Regions from separate parts of the Pseudarthrobacter sp. NPDC092424 genome, predicted to be linked through region 1. Evidence: predicted binding sites of a transcription regulator. Region 1 holds the regulator's gene; each other region holds the start of a gene.
The links. Region 1 encodes HrcA, which represses chaperone genes, less so after heat shock. Its sites were predicted from a motif close to TTNGCACTCGNNNNNNNCGAGTGCNAA; they were not measured.

Region 1 (7,637 bases):
GCCGCCCAGCCCGAGAAGTACGCCGCCGAACTGGCGAGCCTGATCGGCGGCGAGCCCGAAGATGTGCTGCGGGTGTCGGGCAAAACGGGCGTGGGCGTGGAAGCACTGCTGGACAAGATCGTCATGGACCTGCCCGCCCCCGTAGGGAACGCGGACGCTCCGGCCCGTGCCATGATCTTTGACTCCGTTTACGACACCTACCGTGGCGTGGTCACGTACGTGCGGGTGGTCGATGGCATGCTGCACCCCCGTGAGCGCATCCAGATGATGTCCACCAAGGCCTCGCACGAGCTGCTCGAGATCGGCGTCAGCTCCCCGGAGCCCACACCTTCCAAGGGCCTGGGCGTCGGCGAGGTGGGCTACCTGATCACCGGTGTGAAGGACGTCCGCCAATCCAAGGTCGGTGACACTGTCACAAACCTGGCCAAACCGGCGTCGGAATCCCTCAGCGGTTACGCCGACCCCAAGCCGATGGTGTTCTCCGGCCTTTACCCCCTGGACGGCACCGACTACCCGGTATTGCGCGATGCCCTGGACAAGCTCAAGCTCAACGACGCCGCCCTGATCTACGAACCGGAAACGTCCGCGGCCCTTGGCTTCGGCTTCCGCGTGGGTTTCCTGGGCCTGCTCCATCTGGAGATTGTGCGCGAACGCCTGGAGCGGGAGTTCAACCTGGACCTCATTTCCACCGCACCCAACGTGGTTTACGAAGTGACGATGGAGGACAAGAGCGTCCTCACCGTGACCAACCCCAGCGAGTTCCCCTCCGGCAAGATCCGCGAGGTCCGCGAGCCCATGGTCGCCGCCACCATCCTGGCGCCCAATGAGTTCGTGGGGGCCATCATGGAGCTGTGCCAGGGACGCCGCGGCCAGATGAAGGGCATGGACTACCTCTCCGAGGACCGGGTGGAGCTGCGTTACTGGATTCCGCTGGCCGAGATCGTCTTCGATTTCTTCGACATCCTGAAGTCCAAGACGCGCGGCTACGCATCGTTGGACTGGAAGGCCGACGGCGAGCAGGTCGCCGACCTGGTCAAGGTGGACATCCTGCTCCAGGGCGAACAGGTGGACGCCTTCAGTGCCATCACCCACAAGGACAAGGCTTATGCCTACGGCGTGATGATGACCGGCAAGCTCCGTGAACTCATTCCCAGGCAGCAGTTCGAGGTGCCCATCCAGGCTGCCATCGGATCCCGGATCATCGCCCGCGAAAGCATCCGGGCCATCCGCAAGGACGTCCTGGCCAAGTGCTACGGCGGTGACATCTCCCGAAAGCGCAAGCTCCTCGAAAAGCAGAAAGAGGGCAAGAAGCGCATGAAGATGGTCGGCCGCGTGGAGGTTCCGCAGGAAGCCTTCATTGCCGCGCTGACCACCGACGAGTCCAAGGACAAGGCGAAGAAGTAGTGGTTACCGTGGCCGGACTTTCCCAGGGCCGCAGCAATGCCTAGCGTTCTTCCCCTGGGCGACCCCGCGCCGTCGGACGGCCTCCTGCCTGGCCAGGCAGCGGAAGGCGCGGCGGGTCGCGGCTTCGGGCTGTACATCCATATTCCGTTTTGCGCCGTGCGCTGCGGCTACTGCGACTTCAACACCTACACGGCCACCGAGCTGGGCGGCGGGGCATCGCAGGACGCCTACGCCGGCACCGCCGCTACCGAGGTGGAGTTCGCGGGCCGGGTGCTGTCCGCGTCCGGCGTGCCGGAACGTCCGCTCAGCACCGTGTTCTTCGGTGGCGGCACGCCCACGCTCCTGCCTGCCGCGGACCTTGCCCTGGTCCTGCGCGCCGCCGTTGACCGGTGGGGAATCGAGGACGGCGCCGAGGTCACCACTGAGGCCAACCCGGATTCCGTCACGCCGGAATCGCTTGCCGTCCTGAAGGAGGCGGGGTTCACCCGGGTTTCCTTCGGCATGCAGTCCGCGGTCCCGCACGTGCTCAAGGTCCTGGACCGGACGCATTCGCCGGCACGGGTGCCGCAGGTGGTCCGGTGGGCCCGCGAGGCCGGCCTGGACGTGAGCCTGGACCTGATCTACGGGACACCGGGGGAGTCGCTGGATGACTGGCGCTTCTCGCTCGAAACGGCGCTGTCCTACGGCCCGGACCACATCAGCGCCTACGCGCTGATCGTTGAGGACGGAACCAAGCTTGCGGGGCAGATCCGCAGGGGCCAGGTACCGGAAATTGACGACGACGATCACGCCACCAAGTATGAACTCGCCGACCAGCTCATCACCGAAGCAGGGCTCGGCTGGTACGAGGTCAGCAACTGGGCCCGGACGCCGCGCCACGCCTGCCGACACAACCTCGCCTATTGGCGCGGGGATGACTGGTGGGGCATCGGTCCGGGCGCGCATTCCCACGTGGGCGGCGTGCGCTGGTGGAACGTCAAGCACCCCACCGCCTATGCCGGCCGGCTGGGCCAGGGGCTCTCACCGGCAGCCGGCAGGGAAACCCTGGACCTGGAGACCCGTGCCGTGGAGCACGTGATGCTGGAGACCCGACTCTCCACGGGGCTGGACGTTGCCTCGCTGAAACCGGCGGGCCGCCACGAAGTGGCCGGACTCATAGCCGACGGCCTGGTGGAACCGGCCGCCGCCTTCCGCGGCCGCCTGGTCCTGACCCTCAAAGGCCGGCTCCTGGCTGACGCCGTGGTCCGCCGCCTGCTGCCGGACTAGTTGCGTGAACTGAACGCGGGGTCACTCCGGTCCCCATAACGTGCCGATATGAGGCGAAAAGTGACCCCGCGTTGCAGTGGGCTTACTTGATCCAGCGCAGGTTGTACTGGTAACGGTGCGGCTGGCCCTTGTTCACGTGGATACCGGCGGAGACCGAGAAGCACGTGAGGGCGATCCAGATGAGGGTCGCGATCACGGCGAAGATGTTGCCCACCACCGGGACGAACACCAGGATATTGGCGATGACGGCCGCGATGGTGGGTGGCAGGCTGAAGTTCAGTGCTTCCTTGGACTCCTGCGCGGTAAACGGCCCGCGGTCCCGGAAGATCAGGTAGATCAGGAGAGACGGCACACAGCCAAGGATGCCGCCAAAGTGCGCCAGCGTGGCCCACTGCCGGTCCTCGCTGGCCGTCAGCGGCAGCGCATTCGCCGGAACGCCGTGGTATTCGGAGCGGCCCGGGCCGTCCTGGCGGTTCCTGTGATCACGTGCGTTTTCTGCCACGGTCTGATTCCTTCTGGAGTGCTATTGGTGCCGGCGGGTACATGGTGCCCTGTGCTGCCGGTCCGCCGGGAATTGGCGAACCTGCACTAATAAGAATACTGTCTGCCAGGCATGGCTCCGCCTTTTAGGGGACGGTGAGGAAATCGATCACTTCTTCCACGCGTCCCAGCAGCGACGCCTCCAGGTCTGCGTAGGTCCGGACGGCGCCCAGCAGTTTCTGCCAGCCCAGGCCGATGTCCTCCTTCGTTTCATGCGGCCAGCCGAAGGCGGCCAGTATGCCGGTCTTCCAGTCCTGCCCGCGGGGCACCACCGGCCACTGTTCGATGCCCAGCACGGACGGGCGGATTGCCTGCCACACGTCCACGTACGGGTGACCGACAATAAGGACGTTGCCGGCCGCGCCCGGTGAGGACATCACGGCCTCCGCAATGCGGGATTCCTTGGAGTCGGGAACGAGGTGGTCCACCAGGACACCAAGCCGCCGTCCGGGGCCGGGGCGGAATTCCGCCACCGCCGCGGCGAGGTCGTCAATGCCGTGGAGGGGTTCGACGACGATGCCCTCCACCCGGAGGTCGTCTCCCCATACCTTCTCCACCAGTTCGGCGTCGTGCTTGCCTTCCACCCAGATGCGGCTCGCCTTGGCCACCTGTGCGCGCTGGCCGGGGACCCGCACGGAACCAGACGCGGTACGGCCAGGTCCGCCTGCCTGTCCTGCGGCGGTGCGTGGGGCCGGCGGCAGCAGCCGGATCGGCCGGCCCTCGAGGAGGAAGCCGAAGCCCAGTTTGAAGGAGCGGGACTTTCCGCGCCGGTCCTCCAGCGCGACCACATGCATGCCGCCGGACTTCTCTACCCGGGTGACCGCACCCACCCATCCCGACTGGACGTCCTCAAGGACCATGCCGCGCTCCACCGGCACCTCGGGCAGCGCGGTCCTGGCAGGAGCCGACATATCCCGGGGGCCCCAGTTCTGGTAATCCATGGATTCATTCCGCCTAGTGATAGATCAGTTGCCCCGTTCCCCCGGAGCGGTACCAATGCTAACAACGGGGCGAGTCATAATAGACTGTTAGCACTAAGGCATGTCGAGTGCTAACAGTCATGGTGGCGCTGACCGGGCCGGCGAGGCCGCCCCGGACCCTGGATGGAGGTGGAGTGTGAGCGAACCGCGCAAGCTGGAAGTGCTGCGGGCCATCGTTGAGGACTATGTCCACTCCCGCGAGCCGGTCGGTTCCAAGGCCCTCGTGGAGCGGCACCATCTCGGCGTCTCCAGTGCGACCATCCGCAATGACATGGCGGCGCTGGAGGATGAGGGGCTCATTACCGCGCCCCATACCAGTGCGGGCCGGATTCCCACGGACAAGGGCTACCGCCTGTTCGTGGACCAGATCTCGGCTGTGAAGCCCCTTTCCCAGGCGGAGCGCCGCGCCATCCAGTCGCTGCTGGAGGGCGCGGACGATCTCGACGACGTCCTGGACCGGACCGTGCGCCTGCTGTCGCAGCTCACCAACCAGGTTGCCGTGGTGCAGTATCCACACCTCAGCCGGGCGCTGGTCCGCCACATCGAATTCGTCCTGCTTGCCCCGCGCAAGGTGTTGGTGGTGCTGATCGCCAACAGCGGCAAGGTGGACCAGCGGGTGGTCGACGTCGGGCAGGACCTGGGAGACGACGCACTTGCCGCGCTGCGGACCCGGTTCCTGGGATCGCTGGGCGGTACGGCGCTCAGCCAGTTGGCCCAGTCCCTGCCGGCGGTGGTTTCCGCGGTGGGCCCCGGCCAGCGGCAGGCGGCCCAGGCTCTGGCGCATGGCCTGGAAGGACTGGCGCACACCAGCCGGGAAGACCGCATGGTCATGGCCGGCACCGCCAACCTGGCCCGTTCCAACGTGGACTTTCCACTCAGCATCGGGCCGGTCCTGGAAGCACTGGAGGAGCAAGTGGTCATGCTGCGGCTCCTGGGCGAAATGGCGCAGGACCACCGCGGCGTGGCCGTGAGCATCGGACGGGAAAACCCGTACGACGGCCTGGCGGAAGCTTCCGTGGTGGCTACGGGCTACGGTCCGGACAGTGCAGCGAAAATCGGAGTACTCGGACCCACGCGGATGGACTACCCCACCACCATGGCCGCCGTGCGCGCCGTGGCACGGTACCTGTCCCGGATCCTGGGACCCTGACGTTACAACAAGGAAGAGAAACCAACTTTGAGCAGCCACTATGACGTCCTTGGAGTCTCGCCGGAGGCTACGGGGGAAGAGATCAAGAAGGCCTACCGCAAGCTGGCCCGCACGCTCCACCCCGACGTCAACCCCGGCCAGGATGCCTCGGACCGCTTTAAGGCAGTGACCCACGCCTACGAGGTCCTCTCGGATCCGCAGAAGCGCCGCGTCTACGACACCACGGGCAACGAGAACGGCACGGACAACGGGTTCGGCGGCGGTGGATATGCCGGCCAGGGCTTCGCCTTCCAGGACATCTTCGACACATTCTTCGGAGCCGGAGGCACCACCGGCCCGGCGTCGCGTGTCCGCCGCGGGCAGGACGCCCTGATCAGCGTGCGCATTGAACTGCGCGACGCCGTCTTTGGCGTCAACAAGAAGCTTGAGGTCGATACCGCCGTCACCTGCCCCACATGCGAGGGCTCCTGCTGCCAGCCGGGATCGCACCCTGAGCGCTGTGACATCTGCGGCGGCAGCGGCCAGGTCCAGCGGGCAGTCCGTTCCATTCTTGGACAGGTCATGACCGCCGCACCCTGCGGTACGTGTGAGGGCTTCGGCACCGTCATCAAGGATCCGTGCAACGAGTGCAGCGGCCAGGGCCGCATCCGCAGCCGCCGGTCACTCACCATCAAGGTTCCTGCCGGCGTTGCCACCGGAACCCGGATCCAGCTCTCGGGACAGGGGGAGGCCGGTCCCGCGGGCGGGCCGTCAGGCGACCTCTACGTGGAAATCCGGGTCAACAACGATCCCACGTACGTCCGTGACGGCGATGACCTGCACGCCACCTTGAACATCCCCATGACGGCGGCAGCGCTGGGCACGGATGTCAGCCTGGAAACCTTCGACGGCGTCCAGGAAATCGACGTCAAGCCCGGCACCCAGTCGGGCGAAATCATCACCCTCCGCGGACTGGGCGTGACCCACCTGCGCGGATACGGCCGGGGGGACCTGAAGGTCCACCTCCAGGTGGAAACCCCCGCCCGGCTGGACGCTGCGCAGGAAGACCTCCTGCGGCAGTTGGCCAAGCTCCGCGGCGAACAGATCACCGAGGGCAAGCTCGCCGCCAGCGGCGGCATGTTCGCAAAGCTTCGGGACCGGCTGGGTAACCTGTAGCGGTGAGCAACCCCGTCTTTTTCACCTCTGCCGGCGGCCTCGACGGGACCGGTCCTGGTGACACGTTTGTCCTGGAAGGACCCGAAGCCCGGCATGCGGTCGCGGTCAAACGCCTCGCGCAGGGTGAACCCGTGGACATCGTCGACGGTGCCGGCCGGCGCCTGACCGGAACGGTGGCGTCGGCCGGCCCGTCCGGCCTGGAAGTCGAGTGCCTCTCCCTTACTGACGAGGCCCGGCCGGACGTCCGGCTGGTGCTGGTCCAGGCCCTCGCCAAGGGCGACCGCGACGAACTGGCCATCGAGACGGCGACGGAACTCGGAATCGATGCGGTGGTCCCATGGCAGTCGGAACGTTCCATCGTGCGCTGGAAGGGTGACCGGGCCGCAAAAGCGCACGCCAAGTGGCAGTCCGTCGTTGCAGCTGCGGCAAAGCAGGCGCGGCGCGCCTGGGTGCCGGAGGTGCGTCCCGCCGTCGACACCTCCGCCCTTGCCGCGGCCGTCGAAGCCGCGGACCTGGCAGTGATCCTCCATGAGGACGCCGTCCGCCCGCTGCGGAGCGTTCTTGAATCATGGCAGGGACGCGATGGGGCGGGCGTTCGGGAGGTGCTGCTGATCGTGGGGCCGGAAGGCGGCATCAGCCCGCGCGAGGTGACGCGGCTCTGCGATAAGGGGGCGGTGACCGCGTTGCTCGGCAGCCACGTCCTGCGCTCCTCCACGGCCGGGCCGGCCGCCGTCGTCCTCGCCAGCGATGTGCTGGGACGCTGGGGCACTACCGGACGCTGAACGTCCTGGTGTCCGCATTCAGGTCCGGGCCGTCGCCGGTTCCCGCCTGGGCAACCTTCAGCTCGTAGTCCCCGGCGGGAAGCTTGGGGGCCAGCGTGAAGATGCCCGACTGTCCGGCCTCTGCGGCGGCGGTGGTTTCGCCCGTGAGGTACGGCATCTTCACGGCGCCCTCCGTGCCTTTCAGGATCTGCCAGCGCAGCCTGCTTCCGGCCTTGGTGCTGCGCCCGGTGATCTTGACGCTGCCGGCACCCATCTCCACGCCCTCCTGCGGGTCGATAATCCACACCGGGGCCACCATGCCCGGGGCGCGGGACATCAGGTCGCCCAGCCGGATGTGTTTGAAGGCAGGGTAGTCAGTAT
Region 2 (7,637 bases), on a different contig from region 1:
AGAAGGAGGCCGCACGCGACCATCGCGGCGATGCCTGCCCAGCCCAGCAGGACGCGGACGGCCTTTCCGGGCTTGAGGTAAGGCAGCGACAAAGCCAGCAGCGAACCTAGGGCGAATTCCCACAGGCGCGTTCTGGTGTCGAAGTAGGCGTAGGCCTGGTTGGTGGCCGTCTGTTCCACGGAATAGGCGAGCGAGACGGCAAAAACGGTCCCGAACACGATCGCCAGCAGCCCCCGGTACGTCAGGCGGGAAACGGCAAGCCGGGCTCCGGGCACGCGGCCGGGAAGGCGACGGACCAACGGCAGGAGGGCGGCGCAGCCGGCAAGGATGAGCGGCCACAGGATGAAGACCTGGCCCTGGATCGACAGGGACCAGAAGTGCTGCAGCGGGCTGGCACCGGCGTGGTCCTGCGCGTAGTAGTCCACGGCAGTATCGGCCAGCAGCCAGTTCTGGCGGTACAGCAGGGATGCCCACGCCTGGTCCAGGACCTCCGGCCAGCGGCTCTGCGGCAGGAACAGCCAGGTTCCGGCCAGTACGCCAAGGATGACCACGACGGCGGCGGGCAGCAGCCGTTTGAACAGGTGCAGCCAGTGGGCGGCGAGCCGGAACGGGCGGCCGGACTCGGCCTTCCGGACAAATGAAAGCGTCAGCAGGAACGCCGAGATCAGCAGGAAAACATCCACTCCGCCGGAAACCCGGCCCAGCCACACGTGGTAAGCGACAACCATGAGGACGGCAAGGGCGCGCAGGCCTTGCACCTCAGGGCGGAAAGCCTGTTTTCGGTTGTTTTGTTGCTGCGCGGCACCTTCGTGCGGTGCGACTGTGGTCCTGAGATTCGACACGGATAACCCTTCGGAGCCCATCACAAACCCTCAAGTCTAGCCGAAATGGGCTCCCGGCCCCTAAACGGACCGTACCTTCGCGCAGCGACAAGCAGCCCGGTCAGGAGCGCAGCAGGGCCCGCAGAGCCTGGATGGTGTCCGCTTCGGCAGGCGTTTTGTCGTCCCGGTAGCGCTTGACCCGGGCGAACCGGAGGGCGATGCCGCCAGGGTAGCGCGTGGACTGCTGCACGCCGTCGATCGCTATTTCCACCACAGTGACCGGCTCCACCCAAAGCGTGTTGGCCGTCCGCCGCACCTCGATCTCCTGAAACCGCTGCGTCTGCCAGCTCAGCAGTTCGTCCGTGAGGCCCTTGAAGGTCTTCCCCACCATGACGTAGCCGCCGGGCTCGCCGAATTCGCCGGCGGGATCGAGGGCTCCGAGGTGCAGGTTGGACAGCAATCCTGTCCGGCGTCCCGACCCCCACTCGCAGGCAAGCACCACCAGGTCGTAGGTGAGCACCGGTTTGACCTTGATCCAGTTGGACCCGCGGCGGCCGGCCGCGTAGGGGGAGCCAACAGCCTTTACCACCACCCCCTCGTGTCCGGCGGCGAGCGCCTCGCGGGAGACGTTCTCGGCAGCCGCGGGGTCGGCTGTGACCTGCCCGGGGATCCGGTGGCCGGGCGCGATGCGTTCGAGCACCCCCAGGCGCACCGCCAGCGGCTCCTCCAACAGATCGCGTCCGTCGATGTGCAGCACGTCGAAGAACCACGGATGCAGTAGCGTGGCCCGCGCCGTGTCCGCTCCGAACCGCGACATGGTCTCCTGGAAGGGCCGCGGTGCACCGTCCTCCCCCAGCGCCAGGGTTTCCCCGTCGAGGATCACGTCGCGCACCGGCAGTCCCCGGACCAGGTCCGCCACCTCAGGCAGCCGGTGCGTCACCTCCGCCAGGGTGCGCGTGTAGATGCGTACGTCGTCGCCGGACCTGTGAACCTGGATGCGAGCGCCGTCGAGCTTGAACTCCACCGACGCCTCCCCCGTGGTCTCCAGCGCAGCCCGGACGGTGGATGCCGTTGCGGCGAGCATGGGCTGCACCGGGCGGCCGACGACGAGGCCCACCGCGTCGAGCTCGGCCTCCGTTCCGGTAAGCGCCAGCCGCGCGGTGCCGCCCAGGTCGCCGGAAAGCATCGCGGCGCGGCGCACCGCTTCAACGGGCCGCCGGGCGGCCCGGGCGACGGCGTCGGTCAGCACGCCTTCCAAGGCGCCGGTGCGCAGTTCACCGAGGAGGACGCCGGCAATGAAGGCCTGCTCCCGTTCCGTCGCGGCGGACATGAGGGTCCGAAGGGTGGCGATACGCTCCGCGGCGGACCCGGTTCCGGCCGTGCCGAGGAGGCGGTCCAACGCGGCGTCGACGTCGGCGATAGTCAGGCCCGGCACCGCCGCAGGCGTTCCCCGGGCGGCCGACATTCCGCGCCAGCCCACGCCCACCCGTCCCTGCCGCGGCCGTGCCGTGAGCATGCCGACGGCGGTGGCGATTTCGGCAGGTTCAAGCCGGCGCAGCAGCTCTGCGAGCGCCTCGACCTTGGCGAGCCGGGAGCGTGTGGATGAGACCGCGTCAGTGGTTTTCACGAGCTCGTCGAGCAGCATGGCACCAGTCTGCCACGGGCATGGCAAGAGCAGCGGCAGACAAAAAACCGGCCCGGCAAATGCCGGACCGGTTTTTTGCTGTATGGCCTTGCTTTAGTGGCTGTGGCCTGCGTGCTCGTCTTCCTCAGCCGGCTTCTCAACCACCAGGGTCTCGGTGGTGAGGACCAGGGCGGCGATGGAAGCCGCGTTGCGGAGAGCCGCGCGGGTCACCTTGACGGGGTCGATCACGCCTGCGGCGATCAGGTCCTCGTACTCACCGGACTTGGCGTTGAAGCCGTGGTTGGCTTCCAGTTCGCCGACCTTGGCCACGATGACGTAGCCGTCGAAGCCGGCGTTCTGCGCGATCCAGCGCAGCGGCTGGGTCAGTGCACGCCGGACGATGCCCACGGCAGCAGCCGCGTCGCCTTCGAGTGCCTGCACGGCAGGGTCCTCATCCAGTGCCTTCAGGGCGTGGATCAGGGCTGAACCGCCACCGGAGACAATGCCTTCTTCGAGGGCAGCGCGGGTGGAGGACACGGCGTCCTCGATGCGGTGCTTCTTTTCCTTCAGTTCAACCTCGGTGGCAGCGCCGACCTTGATGACACCGATGCCGCCGGCCAGCTTGGCCAGGCGCTCCTGGAGCTTTTCGCGGTCCCAGTCGGAGTCGGTGCGGGCCAGCTCGGCACGCAGCTGCGCGACGCGTGCGGACACGTCCTCGGCAGAACCTGCGCCGTCCACGATGGTGGTGTTGTCCTTGGTGACCGTGATGCGGCGGGCAGTACCCAGCACCTCGAGGCCCACGGTGTCCAGGCTGAGGCCAAGCTCCGGGGAGACAACCTGAGCACCGGTGAGGGTGGCGATGTCCTGAAGCATGGCCTTGCGGCGGTCGCCGAAGCCCGGGGCCTTGACGGCAACCACGTTCAGGGTGCCGCGGATGCGGTTGACGATCAGCGTGGAGAGTGCCTCGCCGTCAACGTCTTCGGCAATGATGAACAGCGGCTTGGACGACTGCAGCGCCTTCTCCAGCAGCGGCAGGAACTCCTGCAGCGAGGAGATCTTGCCCTGGTTGATCAGGATGAGGGCGTCCTCGAGGACGGCTTCCTGGCGGTCCGCGTCCGTGATGAAGTACGGGGACAGGTAGCCCTTGTCGAACTGCATGCCTTCGGTCAGGACCAGTTCGGTCTGGGTGGTGGAGGATTCCTCGATGGTGATCACACCATCCTTGCCCACCTTGCCGAAGGCTTCGGCAAGGAGCTCGCCAATTTCTTCGCTCTGTGCGGAGATGGCAGCCACACTGGCAACCTGGGTGCCCTCAACCGGACGGGCGTTCTCCAGCAGGCGGGCGGCGACGGCTTCCACGGAAACCTCGATGCCGCGCTTGATCTGGCCGGGAGCCGCACCTGCGGCAACGTTGCGCAGGCCTTCCTTGACCAGTGCCTGGGCCAGGACCGTTGCGGTAGTGGTGCCGTCACCGGCAACATCGTTGGTCTTGGTGGCAACTTCCTTGGCCAGCTGGGCGCCAAGGTTCTCGTAAGGATCGTCCAGTTCCACTTCGCGGGCGATGGTCACGCCATCGTTCGTGATGGTGGGCGCGCCCCACTTCTTGTCCAGGACGACGTTGCGGCCGCGGGGGCCGAGCGTCACCTTGACGGTGTTGGCGAGCTTATCGATGCCGGCCTCGAGGGCCCGGCGGGCAGCGTCATCAAACGCAAGCTGCTTTGCCATGGTGGTGTCCTTTCAAAGACAGAACCCCGCGCCGCCGGCCAGCGCAAACTGGACAGGCAGCACGGGGATCCGGAGGTTACTTAACGACGATCGCCAGAACGTCGCGGGCGGACAGCACGAGGTACTCGGTGCCACCGGTCTTGACTTCGGTTCCGCCGTACTTGGAGTAGATGACGACGTCGCCGACGGCTACGTCAACAGGTACGCGGTTGCCGTCCTCGAAGCGGCCGGGGCCAACTGCAACAACTTCGCCTTCCTGGGGCTTCTCCTGCGCGGAATCCGGGATCACCAGGCCGGAAGCCGTGGTCTGCTCGGCTTCGAGCGGGCGGACAACAATACGATCCTCAAGAGGCTTAATAGAGACCGACACTCGGACCTCTCCTTTTCGTCAGCAAATTCGTGGACTGGAAAGCTCTCCCGCACTGGCTGGCAAACCGTCGTCGCGGTGCCGGCAGCAGCCTGGCTGGCAGCTCTTCATGTGTTAGCACCCGCCTAGGGAGAGTGCTAATGAAGACTCTATGCACGGGTTAGCACTCGGTCAAGGCGAGTGCCAGATTTTCGTCACGGGCGGACGCGCGGGCCTGTAGATTTGAGCGGTGCGAGCTGCGATTTACCTGACCCTGGCCACCCTTTTCTGGGCCGGCAACTTCGTGGTGGGCCATGCCGCCGTGGAAACGATGGCTCCGTTGCAGCTGACGTTCTGGCGCTGGGCGCTGGCTGCGCTGCCGCTGCTGGTGCTGGCCCAAGTCATCGACCGGCCGGACTGGCGGGCCGTCCTCCGGCAGTGGCCGTTGCTGCTGTTGCTCAGTTGCCTGGGCATGACCGGCTACACGCTGCTGCTGTACAGCGCCCTGGGGCACACCTCGGCCCTGAACGCCTCGCTGGTCACCGCTGCCAACCCCGCCCTCATCCTGGTGCTGGCCGTGGTGCTGTTCCGTGAGCGGCCGGCCCCGGCCAGCTGGCTGGGAGTCGCGCTGGGCCTGGCGGGCGTCCTTCTGGTCCTGACCGGAGGGGAACTCCACCGCCTGCTGACGTTCTCCCTCAAGGCCGGGGAACTGCTGATCCTCGCCGCCATCACGGTGTGGGCAGGCTACACGGTCCTGGCCCGGCGGCAGTCGCTGCCTGCCATCACGTCCACGGCCGTCCAGGTGGCCATGGCGGCCGTCGTCCTGGCTCCCGTCGCGGCCGCAACCGGAGCAGGCCTGCCGTCGGCTCCCGCCGAGGCATGGTCCCTGGCGTTCATCGTGGTCTTCCCGTCGCTGGGCTCGTACCTGCTGTGGAACCTGGCCCTGACCCGGACATCGCCGGCGAATGCCGGGAACTACCTGAACCTCATTGCGGTGTTCACCGCCATCATCACGGTGCTGCTGGGCCGGCCCATCAGCGTTACGCAGGTCCTGGGCGGGGTCCTGGTGATATCAGGGGTGTTCCTGACCAGCGCCGGGCAGCGGCCGGGCGGGCCTCAGCGGCCCAGGTCCTCGAAGTCGACGTCCTCGTCGCCGTCGCCGGTTGCCTGGTTGCGTCCGCGGTAAAGTACGACGGCGGCCGCCGCGGCAGTCAGCAGCGACACCACCAGGACCACCATGCCGCCGGCACGGGCTCCTGCGTAGAGTCCGCGGATGTCGCGCGCCTCCTGTGTGTCGTCCTGGATGCTGTTGCCGCCCACGGAGTAAACGGTGGCATTGAACGCGTCCAGCATGAAGATGATGACCAGCAGCGCCAGGCAGACCACGGCCACCGTGGCGGCGGCGATCAGCGCCGGCCGGGCAAACCGCAACGGGCCCTTGTGCACGGCCCCGGTGTCCGTTGGGTCGTCCATACCGTCCTGCCGGGGTCCCGCTGCGTCGTTCATGCCATCAACCCTATCCGCATCGGACGGGATACTCCTCCACTAGGCTGGAACCCATGGCTGAAGCTCCCCAGGACCAGATTGCGCCGCTGCTCACCCCCGAAGGCTGGGACCTGCTGGGCTCCCTGGGCCCGTACCGCGAGGACGAGTCCTTCGGGCTCAATGCAGCCCTCCGGAAGGCAGGCCACTCCCCCGCCCTGGTTTCCGCTGTCCTCACGCAATCGCGGCTCCGGACCCGGGCCGAGGCAAAGTTCGGCGAGTTCGCCTCCCGGATGCTCTTCACCCAGGCAGGGCTGGAGCAGGCCACACGGCTGAACGTCGCGGCCCGCCATGCGCAGCGCTTCGCCGCCGCCGGCATCCGGCACGTGGCGGACCTGGGCTGCGGACTCGGCGCAGACTCCCTGGCCATGGCCTCGCTGGATCTCACCGTCACCGCCGTGGAAATGGACGAAACCACGGCCGCCTGTGCCACGGTGAACCTCATTCCCTTCCCCAACGCCACGGTGGTCCACGCGGACGCCACATCGGTTTCCCTCGAAGAAGCCGACGGCGTCTGGCTGGATCCCGCGCGCCGCGTCACCTCCACGTCCGGCACCCGGCGCATCTGGGATCCGGAGGCCTTCTCCCCGCCGCTTTCCTTCGTGGAAGCACTGGCCGCCACCGGCAAGGCGGTGGGCGTGAAGATGGGCCCGGGAATGCCGCACGAGTCCGTTCCCGCCGACTGCGAAGCCCAGTGGGTATCCGTGGGCGGTGACGTCACGGAGGTGACGCTGTGGTTCAACGCGGTCAGCAGGCCCGGCGTCCGCCGCGCCGCCCTGGTCCTCGGCCCGCAGGGAGCGGCCGAGGTTACCAGCGGCGAGGACTTCGGTGCGGGCCCGGGGGCGGCCGTGGGAGCGGTGGAGGGCTACCTTTACGAACCCGACGGTGCGGTGATCCGCGCGGGGCTGGTGGCCGACGTCGCGCTCCAGCTGGGCGGGCACCTGGTGGATGAGCACATCGCCTACTTCTGCGCGCCGGAACTGGTCGAGACGCCCTTCGCGCGCGCCTACCGGGTCCTGGAGGTCATGCCCTACAACGTCAAGGCGCTCAAGGCATGGGTGAAGGACAACGGCATCACGGTGCTGGATATCAAGAAGCGCGGCACGGCCGTGACCCCGGAGGAGCTCCGCAAGCAGCTGCTCCCCTCCGGCAAAGCTGCCCGGAAGGGTGCCGGAACGTCCGCCACCCTGGTGCTCACCCGCATCGGCGAGGAGCGGGTGGCCGTCGTGGTGGAACCGGCCCCAAGCGCAGCTACTGCGCCCGCATGAACTCCTCGGCCGCGCGCACCTGCTCCGGCGAAGGCCGGATGCCGGTGTAAAGGACAAACTGTTCCAGCGCTTGGATGGTGGCCACCTCCGCCCCGGTAATCACAGGCTTGCCGGCGGCGCGGGCGGCCCGGATCAGTGGTGTTTCGGCGGGAAGTGCCACAACGTCGAAAATCAGCCGTGCGGCGTCGACCGTTTCCTGCGGGAAGGAAAGCGCCTCCGCCTCGGCGCCTCCGGCCATGCCGATGGGCGTCACGTTGATGATCAGGTCCGCCGTGGCGCCCTCCAGCGCCGGCTGCCACCGGAAACCGTAC
Region 3 (7,637 bases), on a different contig from region 1:
GCATCGCCGTCGCCTTCGTAGTGGGCGAGCTGACCGGGATGCAGCGCATCGACGTCACGCAAACCTATCCGCCGGCCTACGACCTCTGGGTCCTGGTCCTCTTCGTTGCCGTGGCGGTGGTGGCCATCGGAGTCACCGAACAGACCGCCTGGAAACTCCTCCTTCCCACCGCGGCCGTGGGCGTGGCGGGCTACCTCGTCCTGCTGGGGAGCGGTTCGCTGGGCATCGGGGACCGCTTCTCGCCTGCCATCGCCGCCGTGGTGATCGGCCTCCTCGGACGCGTGGTGGCGCTGCGGATGGGCGCGCCGCAGCTGGTGGTGGCCGTGCCCGCTGCGCTGATCCTGCTGCCGGGCCTCACCATCTTCCGCTCGATGTACGTGCTCACCATCGAGGAGGCCGAGATCCTGCTGGGCGCCGGAGGGATGCTCAACGCCGGCGCGATCGTCCTGGGCACCGCCGGCGGGATTGTGCTGGGCGATACCCTCGCCCGCCCGCTGACGCGCAGCCTTGCGAGCAACGAACGCCGGCGCGCCCGCCGCCGCTGAAGCGCCGGACGAAGCCTCAGATCTGCCCGACCGGAAGTTTCTTCTCGGCCTGGAACACGTCCTCCACCCGGCCCTTGGCCCAGTAGCCGGACAGCGACACCTGGCTGCGTTCCAGCCCGCGCTGCTCGAAGAAGACCTGGCGCAGCCCCTTCATGTATCCCCGTTCCCCGTGGGCGAAGACGTCCACGCGCCCGTCGGGCCAGTCGGCGTCCGCCACCGCGTCCACAAGACGGCTGCCGCTGCCCGCCGGTGAGCCGTCGCGGGTGAGCCAGCTGATGCGCACCCCGGCGGGCGCGCGCAGCTGCTGGATGTCGGCGTCGGAATCCACTTCCAGGAACGCCAGCCCGGCGGCACCGGCAGGCAGGGACTCCAGGACGGCGGCAATGGCCGGCAGCGCAGCCTCGTCGCCGGCGAAGAGGTACCAGTCCGCATCGGGCGAGGGGTTGTAGGCGCCGCCCGGGCCGGTGAAGGTCAAGGGATCACCCGGCTCGGCACGGGCAGCCCACGGACCGGCCAGCCCCTCATCGCCATGCACCACGAAGTCGATGGCGAGTTCACGCGCGGCCTCGTCCACCCACCGGATCGTGTAGGTCCGGGTAAACGGCCATTGCTCCCTGGGCATCGTCTCCCGGATCTGCCACAGGTCCAGCGGCTCCGGGTACCGCACGCCGGGCTGCGGGAAAACGATCTTCACATACCGGTCCGCGTATCCGTTGTTGAGGAAGTCAGCGAAGCCCTCGCCGCCGGCGACGATCCGCACCATATGAGGGGACAACTGCTCCCGGCGCAGCACCGTGAGATTGATCTGCGGGCGGCTTTGCTTGGTGGCGCTCGTGGCGGCGGGAAGGCTACTCATGGGATTCAGCCTAGCCAGAGGCAGGGCTCACGGCACAGGGGGAAGCTCCCAGGTTACGCCGGCCGCGCCCTGTTCCTGCAGGAGCCCGTTGACCCTGCTGAACGGCCGCGAGCCGAAGAACCCCCGGGATGCGGACAGCGGGCTGGGGTGGGCGCTGGCCACGGCCGGCACACCGGGCAGGAGTGGCCGGACGGCCTCCGCGTCCTTGCCCCAGAGCACGGCGACCAGGGGCAACCCGGCCCCGTCCGGACCCCGGCGGGCCGCCAGCGCGGCGACTGCCGCCGTCGTGATTTCCTCCCACCCCTTGCCCCGGTGGGAGCCCGCTGCCCCCGCGCGCACGCTCATCACGCGGTTCAGCAGCAGCACCCCCTGCTCCGCCCACGCTGACAGGTCCCCGTGGGTCCGCGGCGGAATTCCGAGGTCAGCTTCCAGTTCGCGGTAGATGTTTGCCAGGCTCCGTGGAATGGGGCGAGTGCGGCCGTCCACGGAGAAGGACAGGCCCACCGCATGCCCGGGCGTGGGATACGGGTCCTGGCCCACCACCAGCACCTTCACGGCAGCAAGCGGCCGGCGGAAGGCCCGGAGCACGCACGACGGCGGCGGCAGGACCGGGTGCCCGGCAGCCACTTCCGTGGCCAGGAAGGAGAGCACGCTCCGCAGCCTGTCCTCGACGCCCGCCAGTGCCTCCGCCCAGTCCGGGGCCACGAGCTCCTCGAGCGGCCTCTGCGCCAAGGCTGCAAAGGTTTCGGTGTCCGCCGGCTCCGCGGCGAGGTCGAACAACGCATCTGAATCCCACACGCTCCCATTCTCGCAGGGCCGCTGCCTGGGGAGGCCGGCCGGGGAACGGGGCGCGTGCCGAATGACAAGGCTGTTATTCCTCCGTAGCATGGGGGCAGGACATTTGCCGCACCGGCAAGCAAAAGCAGCGACCGTAACGATTGAAGGAGTATGCCGTGGCGGAGCCAGCGCGCGAATACCTGCCGGAGCAGGAACCGCGGAAGGCACTCCTGGCGGACTTCACCCTGCGGGATTCGCCCCTGAGTGAGCGCGACCAGCAGATGCTTGCCCTCGAACGCCAATGGTGGAAGTACGCAGGGGCCAAGGAACAGGCCATCCGGGAGCTTTTCGACCTCTCCGCCACGCACTATTACCAGTTGCTGAATGCCCTCATTGATACCGAGGATGCGCTGGCGCACGATCCCATGCTGGTCAAGAGATTGCGTAGACTACGTACGTCACGCCAGCGCGCCCGCACCGCGCGGCGCCTGGGTTCGGACGCGTAATTCGCTCAGGCTGAGCCCGCATCAGCAATCAACAAGGACTGTCTTCCATGCCCAAATATGCCCGCGATGAATTCGACAAGGTCCCGGAGGCCGCTTCGCGGCAAGGCGTCCACCGGGCGGCCACGCCGCCGTCGCGCGTCCGCCTCTGGCCCATTCTCGCGGCAGGCGCCGTGGCGCTGGCCATTGGCGCCGTGGCCTTCCTGATCCTCCCCAAGCTGGGATTCAGCCCGCTGGGGCAGGCCTCCTCCAGCGTGGAGGCGCCCCTGGCGGACACCGGGTCATCGCCCTCAGCTTCGGCGGCACCCTCGGCAACCGCCAGCGAATCCGCCACCCCGTCCGCCACCGCAAAGCCGTCGGCCACCGCCACCGCCGAGCCGGAACCCACTGAAACGGCTGTGCCCGTGGATAAGACCCAGTCGGTTGCCGTCTACAACGCCGCCGGAACCGCGGGCCTTGCCGGGCGGGTTGGCACCGCTGTGCAGGCAGACGGCTGGCCGCTGGGCGAGGTGGCCAACTGGTCCGGCGCCCCGCAGCAGGCGTCCGTGATCTTCTACGCCGGCGAGGCCCAGCGGGCCAACGCCGAGGCCTTGGCTGCACTGCTCGGCATCCCCACGGTGGTAAGCAGCACCGAATTCCAGGCCCCGCTGGTGGTGGTCCTGGGACCGGGGTATGCCTAAGCCGCGCACCCCGGCCGGCATTGGCTACAGTACATTCCAGGCCCTGGTCCGGGCCGGACGGCACACAACGGCGTGGACTGCCGGATTCAACCGAAAGAATGGTCATCATGGCATTGGGAACCGTCAAATGGTTCAACGCTGAAAAGGGCTACGGCTTCATCACCGTTGACGGCTCGGGCGATGACATCTTTGTCCACTGGTCCGCCATCGAAGGCGAAGGCTACCGGGCACTGGACGAAGGGCAGCGTGTGGAGCTGGAAGTCGGCGAGGGTGAGAAGGGCCCGCAGGCCGAAAGCGTCCGGCCAGTCGAATGAAGGCCAGGTTCAAGCGGAACGCACTCTTTGCCGCAGTCCTCTGCACTGCCCTGCCCGGGGCGGCCTGTACGGCGGTGCCCGGCAACGCCCGGACCGAGGCCGCGGAGGCATCAGGCGACGGCATCCTGCGCATCGGCCTCCTCCTGGACAACACCGGCGGCAATGCCTTCCTGAACGCACCCCAACTCGCAGCCGCCGAACTGGCCGTGCGGGAGATCAACGCCGGCGGCGGGCACAAGGGCCGGCCCGTGGAACTGCTCCCCGCCACGCCGGGCGGGGACCCCGCGGCCCAGGCCAACACCTTCGTCACGCTCAAGGCGGACGTGGTCATCGGCCCCACGGATTCGAGCAACGCCCCGGCAGTCATCGACGTCCTCTCCCGCGCCCGGACGCCCCTGGTCTCGCCCGCCAACACCGCCGCCGGCCTAAGCAGCGCCAAGAGCGGCGGCTACTACTTCCGCACCGCCCCCGCGGACATCGCGCAGGCTCCGGTCCTCGTGAAACTGGCCAAGGAAGCAGGTGCCAACCGTGTCTCGGTGATGCACCAGGAAGGTTCCTATGGCGGTGACGTGTCCGCCGCCGTCGTCCGCGCCGCCGAGGAGGCAGGACTGGATGTGGGGGCTACCGCATCCTTCAGCCCCGGCGACGCCGGGACTGCGGCTGCCAAGGCAGGCGAGGGCTCCGGTGCGGTTATCCTGATTGCCCGCGACGGGGCGCAGGGTGCCCTGGCGGAGCTGAATAACGCCGGGGTGGACGGCGCCAGGATCATCCTGAGCGACGGCGCTTTCGCCCGGTATGGCGGGGCCCTGGCGGCCAAAGCGTTGGACGGGGCGCGTGCGGTGGTTCCCGGAAAGCTGGCAGCGGCAGGGTTTCAGGGCCGCATCCTCGAGGTGGACAAGGGGCTGCGTGACATGTCCTTCGCCGCGGAGACCTATGACGCCGTCACTCTTTCCGCGCTCGCAGCCGCGCATGCGCAGGACGACGCCGGCCGGTCCATCGCCGCGAACCTGATTGCCGTCTCCGGCGGATCCGAGGCGGCGTGCACGGCGTACAAGGAATGCCTAGCCGGCCTGTCCGGCGGCGGGGAGATCAATTACGACGGCGAATCCGGCCCGGTTGCCTTCGACGCCAACGGAGACATCACCTCCGCTTCCTTCATGGTCTTCACCTACGGAGCGGACAACAATCCGGCGCCCACCGGAAGCGAGACCGCAGGCAGGGCGGGCGGCTGACCGCGCTCCGCAAAGAACGCTCCACGCGGCCCGCTCCGGGTCCGCTTTCGCTTGCACTCTCACCGGGGGAGTGCTAATTATTGACTTAGCACTCTGACGTACCGACTGCTAAAGCAATGCCGGCCCCCGGCGGCGCAGCACCGGGCGAGGAGCGAGAAACACCTAACTGGAGTGAGGTCCGCCTCCGGAGGCATACAGAGGCCGCCGGTGCGAACCGTCCGTCGCGGGCACTGCAGCGAAGGTTCATTCTTAACGACTGTCCCGAAAGGACTACTGCCGTTATGGCCAAGATCATTGCATTTGATGAAGAGGCACGCCGCGGCCTTGAGCGGGGCCTGAACACCCTCGCCGACGCCGTTAAGGTCACCCTCGGCCCGCGTGGACGCAACGTCGTCCTCGAGAAGAAGTGGGGCGCCCCCACGATCACCAACGATGGTGTTTCCATCGCCAAGGAGATCGAGCTGGACGATCCCTACGAGAAGATCGGCGCCGAGCTGGTCAAGGAAGTTGCCAAGAAGACGGACGACGTCGCCGGTGACGGTACCACCACCGCCACCGTGCTGGCCCAGGCGCTGGTCAAGGAAGGCCTGCGCAACGTTGCCGCCGGAGCCGACCCGCTGTCCCTCAAGCGCGGCATCGAAAAGGCTGTTGACGCCGTTACCGCCGAGCTGCTGAACTCCGCCAAGGAAATCGAAACCAAGGAAGAAATCGCGGCCACGGCCTCCATCTCTGCCGGTGACGACGAAATCGGCGCCCTGATCGCCGAAGCCCTGGACAAGGTGGGCAAGGAAGGCGTCATCACGGTCGAGGAGTCCAACACCTTCGGCCTGGAGCTCGAGCTCACCGAAGGCATGCGCTTCGACAAGGGCTACATCTCCGCCTACTTCGTCACCGACGCGGAGCGCCAGGAAACGGTCCTTGAGGACCCGTACATCCTGATCGTCAACTCCAAGATCTCCAACGTCAAGGAACTGGTTGCTGTCCTGGAAAAGGTCATGCAGTCCAACAAGCCGCTGCTGATCATCGCCGAGGACATCGAGGGCGAGGCCCTGGCCACGCTGATCGTCAACAAGATCCGCGGCACCTTCAAGTCCGTCGCCGTCAAGGCTCCGGGCTTCGGCGACCGCCGCAAGGCGCAGCTGGCCGACATTGCCGTCCTCACCGGCGGCCAGGTCATCTCCGAAGAGGTTGGCCTCAAGCTGGAGAACGCCGGCCTGGAACTCCTGGGCAAGGCACGCAAGGTTGTTGTCACCAAGGACGAGACCACCATCGTTGAAGGTGCCGGCGACGCCGACCAGATCGCCGGCCGCGTGTCCCAGATCCGCGCCGAGATCGAGAACTCCGACTCCGACTACGACCGCGAGAAGCTGCAGGAGCGCCTGGCCAAGCTGGCCGGCGGCGTTGCAGTCATCAAGGCCGGCGCAGCCACCGAGGTTGAGCTGAAGGAACGCAAGCACCGCATCGAAGACGCAGTGCGCAACGCCAAGGCTGCCGTTGAAGAAGGCATCGTCGCCGGTGGCGGCGTGGCCCTCATCCAGGCCGGCGCCAAGGCCTTCGCAAACCTGCAGCTCTCCGGCGATGAAGCAACGGGCGCCAACATCGTCCGCGTTGCCATCGACGCTCCGCTGAAGCAGATCGCCTTCAACGCCGGCATGGAACCGGGCGTTGTGGTGGACAAGGTCCGCGGCCTGCCCGCAGGCCACGGCCTGAACGCAGCAACCGGCGAATACGTCGACCTGCTGGCTGCCGGCGTGAACGACCCCGTCAAGGTGACCCGCTCTGCCCTGCAGAACGCAGCCTCCATTGCCGGCCTCTTCCTCACCACCGAGGCAGTTGTGGCCGACAAGCCCGAGAAGAACGCTGCCCCCGTCGGCGGCGGCGACGAGATGGGTGGCATGGGCGGCTTCTAGCCTTCCCTGCTTTCCCGTCCGGGTCTTCTCCCGGATGCACCACGAAATGCGGTTCCCTCTCCGGAGGGGGCCGCATTTCGCGTTTCGCCAAAACTCAAGGGGGAGGGCGGGGCGTCTGGCAGGATAGAGCAGTGACGATTACTGCAGCGGCTGACGGTTCGGCCTTGGGAAACCCCGGCCCGGCCGGATGGGCCTGGTATGTGAATGACGACTGCTGGCGGGCCGGCGGGTGGCCGCATGGAACGAACAACCAGGGCGAGCTGATGGCCGTCCTGGACCTGCTCCGGGCCACGGCGCATGTTCCCGAGGAGGACCTGCGGATTCTCTGTGACAGCCAGTACGTCATCAATTCGATCACCAAGTGGATGCCGGGCTGGAAGCGCAAGGGCTGGCGGAAGGCGGACGGCAAGCCCGTCCTCAACGTCGAGCTGCTCAAGGAGCTGGACCGGGAGCTGGCAGGCAGGAAATACACGTTCGAATGGGTCAAGGGCCACGCCGGGCATGATCTCAACGAAGCTGCCGACGAGCGGGCCCGGGCGGCCGCCACCGCGTACCAGCAGGGCGTGGCCGCCCGTTCGGGCCCGGGCTTCCCGGCCTCCCACGCGCATGCCGCCAAGGCGCCGGCGATGGTACGGGCTCAGCAGGCGGAGCCGGAGCCGGCACGGCCGGCGTCCGCCCCAGCCGCGCCGGCGGCCCGGGGTGTTGCGGACTACGGCGTCCCCGATCTCTTCAGCCAGCTCGCGGATGACGAACTGGGAGCCGACGCCGCCCGGCCTGCCCACGCGGCCCCCGAGGCCCTGGTGGAGGAACTGGAACGTGA

Region 2: groES (co-chaperone GroES) is a predicted target of HrcA. The motif match lies at 4,698-4,724, and genes of this name have one in related genera.
Region 3: groL (chaperonin GroEL) is a predicted target of HrcA. The motif match lies at 4,993-5,019, and genes of this name have one in related genera.

What each region holds. Positions count from the first base shown of each region.
Region 1 is NZ_JBIVQC010000002.1:436,960-444,596, reverse strand. It holds gene lepA (translation elongation factor 4) at 1-1,404, shown strand, start outside; gene hemW (radical SAM family heme chaperone HemW) at 1,441-2,670, shown strand; gene ACIQCN_RS05055 (DUF4870 domain-containing protein) at 2,753-3,172, opposite strand; gene ACIQCN_RS05050 (DUF3097 domain-containing protein) at 3,297-4,151, opposite strand; gene hrcA (heat-inducible transcriptional repressor HrcA) at 4,327-5,340, shown strand; gene dnaJ (molecular chaperone DnaJ) at 5,368-6,495, shown strand; gene ACIQCN_RS05035 (16S rRNA (uracil(1498)-N(3))-methyltransferase) at 6,498-7,277, shown strand; gene ACIQCN_RS05030 (GerMN domain-containing protein) at 7,264-7,637, opposite strand, start outside.
Region 2 is NZ_JBIVQC010000001.1:133,375-141,011, reverse strand. It holds gene ACIQCN_RS00735 (acyltransferase family protein) at 1-863, opposite strand, end outside; gene ACIQCN_RS00730 (ATP-dependent DNA ligase) at 943-2,466, opposite strand; gene groL (chaperonin GroEL) at 2,560-4,170, opposite strand; gene groES (co-chaperone GroES) at 4,247-4,540, opposite strand; gene ACIQCN_RS00715 (DMT family transporter) at 4,767-5,702, shown strand; gene ACIQCN_RS00710 (hypothetical protein) at 5,633-6,022, opposite strand; gene ACIQCN_RS00705 (SAM-dependent methyltransferase) at 6,076-7,326, shown strand; gene ACIQCN_RS00700 (shikimate 5-dehydrogenase) at 7,310-7,637, opposite strand, start outside.
Region 3 is NZ_JBIVQC010000006.1:158,162-165,798, reverse strand. It holds gene ACIQCN_RS11120 (threonine/serine exporter ThrE family protein) at 1-545, shown strand, start outside; gene ACIQCN_RS11115 (siderophore-interacting protein) at 562-1,401, opposite strand; gene ACIQCN_RS11110 (uracil-DNA glycosylase) at 1,429-2,199, opposite strand; gene ACIQCN_RS11105 (DUF3263 domain-containing protein) at 2,355-2,684, shown strand; gene ACIQCN_RS11100 (LytR C-terminal domain-containing protein) at 2,732-3,361, shown strand; gene ACIQCN_RS11095 (cold-shock protein) at 3,460-3,675, shown strand; gene ACIQCN_RS11090 (ABC transporter substrate-binding protein) at 3,672-4,907, shown strand; gene groL (chaperonin GroEL) at 5,189-6,817, shown strand; gene ACIQCN_RS11080 (RNase H family protein) at 6,949-7,637, shown strand, end outside.